DNA from 2 places in the Neobacillus sp. SRL179 genome. Region 1 is predicted to be linked to the other one. Evidence: riboswitches for the same ligand, from Rfam matches in the RefSeq annotation. Region 1 holds a riboswitch; the other holds the start of a gene.
What was found. A riboswitch is a leader RNA that binds a small molecule or an ion and turns the genes downstream of it on or off. The one in region 1 is predicted to bind FMN.
Positions count from the first base shown of each region.

Region 1 (5,417 bases):
TAGGGATTGAAATGGCAAATGTGATGGCCGTGGGTGACAGTTATAATGATTTAATGATGATTAAACATGCAGGACTGGGTGTTGCCATGGGAAATGCACAGGATGTTGTAATAGGGGCAGCAGATTGGATAACTGCCACAAATGAAGAAGATGGTGTTGCTAAAGCAATCCAAAAATGGGTCTTATAGTCCAAAAGTAATGAATTAATATTTTTTGAAATTTAATGGTATATGTGACTGGTAATCGGGTAAAAATATGTAAGCAAGTATTTTTTGCAAAAAATGTTATAGCTACATGCTAGGAGGCTACAAAGAAATGGAACAAGGTAAAGTAAAATGGTTTAACAGTGAAAAAGGATTTGGATTCATTGAGCGTGAAGGCGGAGAAGATGTATTCGTACATTTCTCAGCGATTCAAGGCGAAGGATACAAAACTTTGGATGAAGGTCAAGAGGTTACGTTTGAAATTGAAAATGGACAACGTGGACCGCAAGCGGTTAACGTTCGTAAATCATAAGACCTTACAATAAAACAGACTCCAACATTGGAGTCTGTTTTTCTGTGTCATTTTTTATAGGATATTAGGAATTTTGAATTTCCTTCACCCTGCCTACTTGTCCATCCATAAGTCTTACCTTAATCCCGTGAGGGTGAAAACTGGATTTGGTCAAAATATCTTTTACGACACCAGCTGTAAGCTTCCCTGTTTTTTGGTCCGCTTTTAACACAATTTTGACACGTACTCCAGGATAAAGATCACCTCTATTTTGTCCATTAGACACCCATTTTTCTCCGTGAATTACTCACCTTTTTGGTTTGCTGGCTTTTCATTTTTTTGGCACTTTGAGAGTTTGAGGCACTGGAATTTCCCGTTGCAGCTTTATTCTTTTTATTTTCAAGCTGCTGCTTCATTGCCTCTTGTAAGCTCATTTTCTTTTTTGGTTCTTCATTAGTATTTGTATGGTTTGATTCACTCATGGTACGTCCTCCTAGAAAGTTACTTACATACAGTATAATCTATTTGCTGACAAAAACATATTTATCAAAAAATAATTCAATATTTAAATTTCTTGAGACCATAACGATCATTTACACAAGCTAGTTCCATTAGCGAACGACTATTTTTGTTCTTTTTATACAAATTTCGACACCTTTTTTACTTTTTCCCTATTACACTTATTTCTAGATGCTAGGGGGGAAAGTAGTGTTTAAACATCGATTTGTCATTTTTGCTATATTATTTTTACTCAATCAAAGTATAACCCCATTTTTCGTTCAAGCCAGTGAAGGAGGATCTAACGGGAGGAGGGTAACAAATAGTGAAAAACCATCATTCTCTATGAAAATTTTTGAAAGGAAAGTATTTGGAAGGTTCAATAAACCATTAAGGCCAAATCCAGTAACAGGTAATTTTTATGATTTCCTTTTAAGCTGGCAAAATGTCTCTCAGGGCAAGCCAATCTTTATGATAGAGAAGACTAAACAACCAGAGTTCATAGAACCGATCCGTTTAACTTTTGCTGGTGATGCCATGATGGATTGGTCTGTCAAAGAAACGGTTAAACAAAAAGGACCAGACTACCCATTTATTCAGATTAAAGAAGAACTAGCTTCAAGTGATTTAGGCGTAGTAAATTTAGAAACCGCTATCACCACGGGCGGAACAAAACAAGCAAAGCAATATACCTTTCGGTCAGACCCGACTGCTTTAGCGGGATTAAAAAACGCAGGTTTTCAGCTTGTTAGTCTTGCGAACAATCATTCACTCGATTATGGTCAGACAGGCTTGACAGATACAATCGCTTCCCTAAGGCAGTATCAATTAGATTATATCGGCGGCGGACTTAATCAGGAAGAGGCCTACACGGCAAAAACTTATCGTATTAAAGGGAAAACCATTAAAATACTTGCGTTCTCTAGGGTGCTTCCTGACTATTCGTGGGTGGCAACTGTTACGAGACCAGGACTAGCGAACGGGTATGATCTCAATTTGATTCAATCAACCATTCAAGAAGAAAAAACAGATACGGATTTATTATTTGTCTTTATCCATTGGGGAATTGAAACAAAACGTTCTCCAGAAGCTTTTCAACGGGAATGGGCTAAAAAAATGATTGATTCGGGCGCTGATGTGATTATTGGAAGTCACCCACATGTATTACAAGGATTCGAATATTATAAAGGGAAGCCGATTGCCTACTCGTTAGGAAACTTTTTATTTCCCAACTATATTAAGGGTAATGCTGCGCAAACTGGTGTCCTGCATCTAGATATTGATAAGGAAAAAATTAAGATGACTTTTGTTCCCTATCGAATATCAAGAGACCAAATTGTGAAACAAAGCGACAACGAAAAAATGAGAGTGTGGAATGAACTGCAGGGACTATCCTTTGGGGATTTACAGATTCAAAATGGTTTAATCCAAGAAAATCAGACGGTTGCGGAAAATGATAACTAGCGGTTGAAACAGAGGAATTGTTCTCCTCTGTTTTTTGCGAAAAAAAGAATTCTAAAATAATTTACGGAAAGGGTCGAATAATTTAGGAAGGATTTTAAGGGATTTATTAGAATTATATAAATATGACTAAACAAAAAGGGGCGATTAACTTGGGAATCCAAGTAGTAGAGAAAGAAGAAATGAAGGTAGTTGGCTTATCATGGACGGGAACCTTCTCACAGGTAAATACAATCCCGAGTCTTTTTATTAAAATGGAAGAACGCTTGGGGGAGGTGGGCAATAAAACAGATGAACCCATTTTTATCGCACCATTTCACAGCCGTGAGACAGAGTTCACCTACTATGTAACTAAGCCTGTTGAAAGAATTGACGATGTCCCAGATGGAATGGTGGGTTTTACCATTCCAAGTAAAAATTATGTGTTCACTATTCATAAAGGTAAACAAGAGGAAGTAGAACATACTTATGAACGACTGTATACCTGGATGAAGGAATATGGCTATGAACAGGACCACCAAGCATTGAGTTTAGAAATTTATAAGGAAGTGGATCCAATTCAATATGCCGCTGGTGACTTGTATATTGAAATTTATTTACCTATCAAGACTTATAAATCCTAATTGAGACGGATTAATAAGGATAGTACCTGTTGGTTAAAAATTATTCTGAAGTAATATCTATGTGTAAAGGGGTAATTCGCTGCACTGGTCCAATTCCCTTTACTATTTTACTTCAGTATAATAACATGTAATTATATATTTGAATAATTCCTTCGGGGTCAGGTGAAATTCCTAACCGGCGGTGATGAAGCAATAGCTTCTTAGTCCGTGACCCGGTTAACATTTTGTTAAACGGTGGATCTGGTGTAATTCCAGAGCCGACAGTTAAAGTCTGGATGGGAGAAGGAAAACAAGGATTAATGGTAGGGTGAAGTATACCTATTTTTAAGCCTGTATTTCTTATTGTCATTTTTCAAGACCCTAAAGTGAAACATTCTTTAGGGTCTTTTTGTATTATTTTTTTAATTTGATGGTGACCCCCGTGTAAGGAGAAGGAGTGTTTATGTTTACTGGTATCATAGAAGAAATTGGGATGGTGTCAAATATTAAGCGAACTGGCGATTCGTTTGTTTTATCCATTGATGCGAAAAAGATTCTTAATGATGTTCATCTTGGCGACAGCATTGCCGTTAACGGGGTGTGCTTAACGGTCACTTCTTTTTCCAGTAAGTATTTCAGTGTTGATGTTATGCCAGAAACAGTCAAGGGAACCAGTTTAAATAATGTTAAACGGGGCTCGAAAGTAAACCTTGAGCGGGCGATGGCAGCAGGTGGAAGGTTTGGCGGTCATTTCGTCTCAGGTCACATTGATGGAACTGGGATGATTAAAAGAAAGCAGACACTCGAAAATGCTGTTTATTATGAAATTGAGGCGGACCCTGAATTGCTTCAATTTATTATTTTAAAAGGTTCGGTTGCTGTTGATGGGACAAGCCTAACTGTTTTTGAGGTAACGGAACAAAGTTTTACGTTATCAATTATTCCTCATACCTTGTCAGAAACCATATTAAGCCTAAAGGGGCAAGGAGATATCGTCAATTTGGAATGCGATATGATTGGTAAATATGTAGGTCATTTTATCAAAAACCTTGGAAACGATACGCAGCGAAAAAGCAAGTCTGGAATAACAGAAAAGTTTTTAGAGGAAAATGGTTTTTATTAAATTCAGCTTTTTAAAAAGGAGTGATGGTTGTGTTCGATAGTATTGAGGAAGCCTTATCAGATCTAAAAGCAGGTAAAGTTATCATTGTTTGTGATGACGAGGATCGTGAGAATGAAGGCGACTTTATTGCCTTGGCCGAAAAGGCCACACCTGCTGTTATTAATTTTATGGCGACACATGGAAGAGGACTGATATGTGTACCGATTGAAGAAGAATTGGCACAAAAATTGAACTTACATCCGATGGTGGAAAATAACACCGATCCCCATGGAACCGCCTTTACGGTTAGTATTGACCATAAATTTGCAAAAACAGGCATTTCCGCTTTCGAACGTTCAGCTACTGTTTTAAGTTTGCTGGATCCAGAAGCAAAACCCGAGGATTTTAAACGACCGGGTCATATGTTCCCGCTTATTGCCAAAAACGGGGGAGTTTTGCAGAGAATTGGACATACCGAAGCAGCTGTAGATTTAGCTAAATTATGTGATGCTAAACCTGCAGGAGTGATTTGTGAAATCATGAATGAGGACGGAACTATGGCACGTGTTCCCCAGCTTCGCGAAGTTGCGGATAAGTTTAACGTAAAAATGATAATGATCAAAGATTTAGTTGAATACAGAAACAAAAAGGAAGCTTCATCAAACGTTAGGTAAAATATTAACAAAATTTGGAGGTATTATAATGGGACAAATATTTGAAGGGCATTTAGTAGGTTCAGGTTTAAAAGTAGGAATTGTTGTCGGAAGGTTTAATGAGTTTATTACGAGTAAATTATTGAGTGGTGCACAAGATGCCCTTAAAAGACATGGTGTTAATGATACAGACGTTGATGTCGCTTGGGTGCCTGGTGCGTTCGAAATCCCGCTAATTGCTCAAAAAATGGCGAATAGTAAAAAGTACGATGCTGTTATTACGCTTGGGACCGTCATTCGCGGCGCTACTCCTCACTTTGATTATGTTTGTAACGAAGTGGCAAAAGGTGTAGCAGCTATTAACTTAAGCAGTGGCATCCCTGTTGCTTTTGGATTATTAACAACAGAATCCATTGAACAAGCAATCGAGCGTGCTGGAACAAAGGCAGGTAATAAGGGCTGGGATGCAGCGACCGCAGCGATTGAAATGGCTAATTTATGCCGAAATATTGAACAATAATTTTCAACAAAAGATAGGTATTAGAATGATTTCCTTCTAAGCCTATTTTTTTTTGATAAAAAGTTATTGAATGAAATCCTATACAA
Region 1 covers NZ_OZ481792.1:2,045,123-2,050,539, forward strand. The annotation lists gene AC4E8C_RS10080 (Cof-type HAD-IIB family hydrolase) at 1-188, shown strand, start outside; gene AC4E8C_RS10085 (cold-shock protein) at 316-516, shown strand; gene AC4E8C_RS10090 (YwbE family protein) at 581-781, opposite strand; gene AC4E8C_RS10095 (hypothetical protein) at 774-977, opposite strand; gene AC4E8C_RS10100 (CapA family protein) at 1,204-2,457, shown strand; gene AC4E8C_RS10105 (GyrI-like domain-containing protein) at 2,580-3,077, shown strand; FMN riboswitch at 3,222-3,368, shown strand; gene ribE (riboflavin synthase) at 3,520-4,179, shown strand; partial or broken gene ribB (3,4-dihydroxy-2-butanone-4-phosphate synthase) at 4,209-4,811, shown strand; gene ribH (6,7-dimethyl-8-ribityllumazine synthase) at 4,861-5,331, shown strand.

Region 2 (5,417 bases), 1.2 Mb from region 1:
TTGGTATCCAGTTAATCGAAATACTAAAACCGAGGGATCGATATCCGGTTCCTCATTAAAACACTCCATTAACTCCGTGAACAAACGACTGCCCAACTCTTTTCTTGGTACGTTGATTTCCTTTAAAGCGGATTTCAACCATTGATGAACATCTTGTTTTTTTTGAATGGGTAAATACCTTACCTCCCCAAAAACAAGATTAGATGTGACCTGAACAAATAACGACAGCCTTTCCCAAAATATAGATGTGAAGGAATGGTAGCTCCAGCCATTCAGGTATATTGGCATAGGGGAATTTTCCAAATTCAACTGTCCTAACTGCGTTAAAAAATACCTTTGTTCATCACAATTTTCAATCCACTTTTTTTCATGTAAGGAACCAATTATTTTTTCAAAGGACTCTCTTGTTAACGGTTCATATATTCCAAAAAATTTTTTTAGAGAAAATAAATGAGCATCCTGAATTGTTTGGGATGACTTTTTCCCATTTAAAAGATGATAAATGGAATAAATCGTACGCTCACGATTTAGCTGTTTTATACAATTGAGAATGATGGCTTCTAGTTTTAACATTTTGCTCCCACCACTCTTTCGCTTTATATCGACAAATTTCCCATTTTTATTAATTTCATTTTACCATGAAATACAAAACTTGTTGCGCAAATATGGAGAACTTTATAAAAATGAATAGGACAATCCACTCTAATAAAAGCATTTTTCTATTGAAAAGTTGTTCATACAGTTTTACAATAGATATGAGTAATGCGTTTCCATTTCGTTAAGGGGAAACAGGAAGAATATTTTTTTTATTTTACTGGGAGGTTTTTTTCATGGCAAAGTACACAATTGTTGACAAGGAAACTTGCATCGCGTGTGGTGCATGTGGCGCAGCAGCACCTGATATTTATGATTATGATGACGAAGGTATTGCATTTGTAACACTTGACGATAACGAAGGAATTGTTGAAATTCCTGATGTTTTAATCGACGACATGATGGATGCATTTGAAGGCTGTCCAACTGATTCTATTAAAGTTGCAGAAGAGCCATTTGACGGTAATCCAACTAAATTCGAATAATATTTTGTCAATAAAATATTTTTAAGCTACTAACTCCTCGTCTTTTGACGAGGTTTTTTTTACATAAATCTTAAAACAAAAAAAACAAAACAAGACTACGCTGGGGAGATCTTGTTTTGTTTTGTTTTATTTTATTTTATGCACCTTTTATTGTTGTATATTTATTAATCCATGTTTGCATTCGTATAAACAATAACATAAAGATAATGGACATCATTACACCCTTTAATATGTTAAAAGGTAAGATGGCTGGAATAACCAAATTACGCATATCTGGGAAGCCCATCAGAATGGTATAGGCAGGTAATATTAAAAAGTAATTTAAGATACTTAACACTACAGCCATTGTAACTGTTCCAATTATTAACGCTACTGTCATTCCCTTTTTAGTTTTAAGTTTATTATAAACAAAATATGTTGGCAGGATAAAGACAACTCCGGCAAGGAAATTGGCAATATGTCCGACTGGAACTCCTGTTTGACTTCCTGTAGCAATATAATTTAAAACATTTTTTAATAACTCTACTAATATTCCTGCAACTGGTCCAAAAATAAGTGCAGCGATTAATGCTGGGATGTCACTGAAATCAACAAACAAGAAATTTGGGAAGGGCGGCAAGGGAAAATTTAATAGCATTAACAGATAGGCAATACTGCTTAGCATCCCAATTGAAACATAGGCCTTTACGTTTAATTTCTTTGTTTTCTTCATTTTCTTCATCTTCCTCTCTCCTTTTTTGATCCATCACGTTAGGAAGAGAGGTTCAGCATACATACGTCCTTGACAACTAAAAATCCCCCAAGAAAAAATCTTGAGGGAGTTAACAAAGGCACGCTTAATAAACGTCCATTAAATCGAAATTTTTTGAACGTCTGCAGAACCTCCATCTTCTCCCATCCAGACTATACTGTCGGCTTTGGAATCGCACCAAATCCTGCCATAAAAAGGCTCGCGGGCTTAAGAGCTATACTCTAATACCGCCGATCGGGAATTTCACCCTGCCCCGAAGATAGATCGATATGAAATTACAAGTTTATTATACTAAAGAAATTCATGTTTGTTAAGTAAAACAATCTGCTTGTAAGTTTTATGTAATAACAAAATAAAAAAGGGCACATATAAGAATTTGAGTGAATTTTATATTTGGTGTTTTTTGTAATTGGCTGTGTTAAAGACTAATATTGATTTTTTTGCACGTTGATTGGAGCGGAAGGTGCGAAGACTCCTGCGGGAGTACGGGGCTGGGGCGTCCCCGAGGAGGCTCCCCGGGGACGCCCGCGGAAAGCGAAGCACCTGGAGCGTAAATCAACAATTAAGATTAACAGAGCCTTGTAATTAAAATAGTAAATACCCGACTGCACATGCAGCGGGTATTGTATAAAGATTATGGATAAACAATTAGAGTTTGATTGGTTTTAATAAGATCGGATGTTAGGTGATTAATTTCCTTAAGAACTTTAACTGAAATATTTTGCTTAATGGCAATCGACGACAACGTATCTCCGCTTTTTACAATATATTTGACTCTGTTCGACGTATTGTTTGGCTGTAAGTGGCCTTCTTCCAATTGTGATTGTAGACGAGAGCTTACCTCAAGAACATAATCACCTTTACTCACAATGCCGCCCTGGACGTTTTCACCAACTTCAGCTTTACCTAAAAGGGTTTCAGGATCCAGTGCAAATTTTTTATCGAATCTCCATTCCATTTGATGCGCTTCAAAATGGAGATGTGTTCCTGTTGCCTGCCCTGTTTTACCCATTTTCCCAATAACATCACCTTGTTTAATTTGTTGACCTTGTGAAACATTCCTCTTATTTAAATGGGCATAAACAGTAACAAAATTACTAGGATGTTTAATAAATATAACATTCCCATATGTATTAGAATAATAGGATTTTACTACCTCACCGTCATCAACAGCAAGTACTGGAGTATCCATTTTTCCTGCTACATCAATTCCTTTATGTTTTCCCTGCCTTGTTCCATATGTATCTGATATAATCCCATCGGCTGGCCAAATCCAGTGAGCCTTCCTTCCAGTTTGCCCTTCAATACCTGCTGCATCAGAATGTCTTCCACCCAAGAATAATAAACTGACACAAAGTGCCATAATAATGGCAATTAAAAATCTTTTTATGTAGTCACGCATTGTTTCTTTTTCCTCCTTATACTTGTCCCTTTCCTCCTCCATACCATATGTTCGACCTTTCTCATCTAGAACAAAATGTTTTATAGAGGGAACTTGTGAACATACTTGTTATAATTTGGAGTTTTCCACTTTTTTATACAAAAAAAATCAACCGAGTCGGCTGATTTAATGGTTTATTGAATAGGACGGAAATTGGGTGCGATTGGAACATGGATTTCTTTAGATAAATCAAACTCACCAATGTTCGATATAGGTGCATCCTCTACAATCACTTTTTCCATACCAAATTGTTTAGCAGTTAGCAACAACGCTTCAAAAGAAGATAAAGTTAATTGGTTATTCTGCATACTAGTATTTCCTTTAAATGAGATTAATAATGTTTTGTCATTTATGGATATTTCATTAATAGGGAGTAGTTTCTCAAGAGAACTTTCTAAACCCAAACCTGCAGGGGACTTCTTCATTGCCTCAATTGCAGTCGAAAAATCTGTATATGTTTCACTAGATGGTGTTAACAGTGGCAATACACTGCCTTCAGGAAAATAAAAGAAATACGCATGTTTATCTTGCGAATTTACCTTATCCTCATTAATTCTTCCGTAATTGCCTAACTCCACTCCAGGTTGACCATTTGTTGTGAATAGAATTTTTTTACTATTACTATTGGAGGCTACATCATTATTAATTACCTTCATAAAATTCACCTCAGTAGTTGAGCCTTGTCCGTATTGGTGATTTTCAGGTACATCAACTGTAACAGTTTGATTGCTTTCATCCCATTTCAACGTTGCATTTAATGGGTAGTATTCCGTTAAACCCCATTCCTCTTCCTTGAGTTTTGACATAGCTTCATTATATAGATTTAGCCATGATTGATCTTTAGATGGTTGAACTACGATAGAAATGGGAACTAAAATCTGTGCCTGCTTGTCTGGTATCCAATAAGTTAATACTGTTCCGCTGCCAACCTGTTCATTGTAAATGGCCGTTTTCTTACTTTCAGTTTTCATTGGTTCTTCCTGTGCTGTACCTGAAAATGTTTTATCCTCTTTAGCGCTGTCTTTTTGATTCGGCTCAGTGGATAAATCCTTTTGCGCTACGTCCATTTCCTTCTTTGTTGAAAATTTTTCCTGTTTTGCATTTTCAAAAGATACATTTGTCCCATCCATTAACTTAGGTACTAGGATGAAAAAAAGAAGCAGGGCAGCTGCTGCAGCTATACTTGGTAATAGCCATGGTTTCGTTTTACGTTTTTTTATAGAAAGGTTTTGGTAAATGTCACGAGGATCGCGATGATCTTGTATTTTTGGCATTTGCCTTAATAATTCTTCGAGCTCATTATCGCTCCACTCCGACTTTTTCACTAGCTAATCCCTCCTTCTCATAAAACATTCCCATTTGCTTTTTCAGTACTTTTAATGAGCGATGTTGGGTAGTTTTTACTTTGCTTTCTGTCCACCCTAAAGCTTGGGCCGTTTCCGCAATGGATAAATCCTGTAAATAACGCAGGATAATGACAGAACGTTGATCCACGGTACAATAATCAAGACATTTGTAAATCCATCTGATTTCTTCATTTTGTACTGTTATTTCTTCAGGTATGGGATATTCATCCTTCACTTGATTTGTTGACCAATCAAATTTTTCTAATAGCTTTTCCTTCCAGCCTTTTTGTTTACGAAAAAAATCAATGGCAACATTCCTCGCAATGGAAAACAGCCAAGTTTTTTCACTGCTCTTCCCTTCAAAGCGGTTATAGGCCTTGAATACACGAATATATACTTCCTGGACAAGATCTTCCGCTTGTTCTTTATTTCTAACCATATAAAACAAAAATTGAAAAACGTCATGATGATATTTTTGATATAGTTCATCGAAAACGGAGTCCATCATTTCCCCTCCCCGTTCATAATATTAGTCGGTGTTTATGTATAAAAAGTTTCACCCTTATTAATATAGACTTTTTTTGGACAAAAAGGAAGGTATTTACTGTAAGTCAGTTAGTTACTCGATTAAAGCATTAGAAAACTCTCGTCGATTGGCGAGCCCTATTGGCAATGGCGTAGTTGTCCTAATGGTTGATACGCAAGATATATTTTCCTATCGGCTAAAAAAGCTCATCCAGGTAGGATGAGCTCTAATTCGACGCCTCTTTTTTTAAGTTAGTTATTCATATTGCTGATTG
Region 2 covers NZ_OZ481792.1:3,210,358-3,215,774, forward strand. The annotation lists gene AC4E8C_RS15830 (YpbB family protein) at 1-573, opposite strand, end outside; gene AC4E8C_RS15835 (ferredoxin) at 831-1,079, shown strand; gene AC4E8C_RS15840 (ECF transporter S component) at 1,216-1,800, opposite strand; FMN riboswitch at 1,962-2,095, opposite strand; gene AC4E8C_RS15845 (peptidoglycan DD-metalloendopeptidase family protein) at 2,465-3,232, opposite strand; gene AC4E8C_RS15850 (negative regulator of sigma-X activity) at 3,406-4,596, opposite strand; gene sigX (RNA polymerase sigma factor SigX) at 4,571-5,122, opposite strand.
Region 2: another riboswitch for FMN. It lies ahead of AC4E8C_RS15840 (ECF transporter S component); the one in region 1 lies ahead of ribE (riboflavin synthase).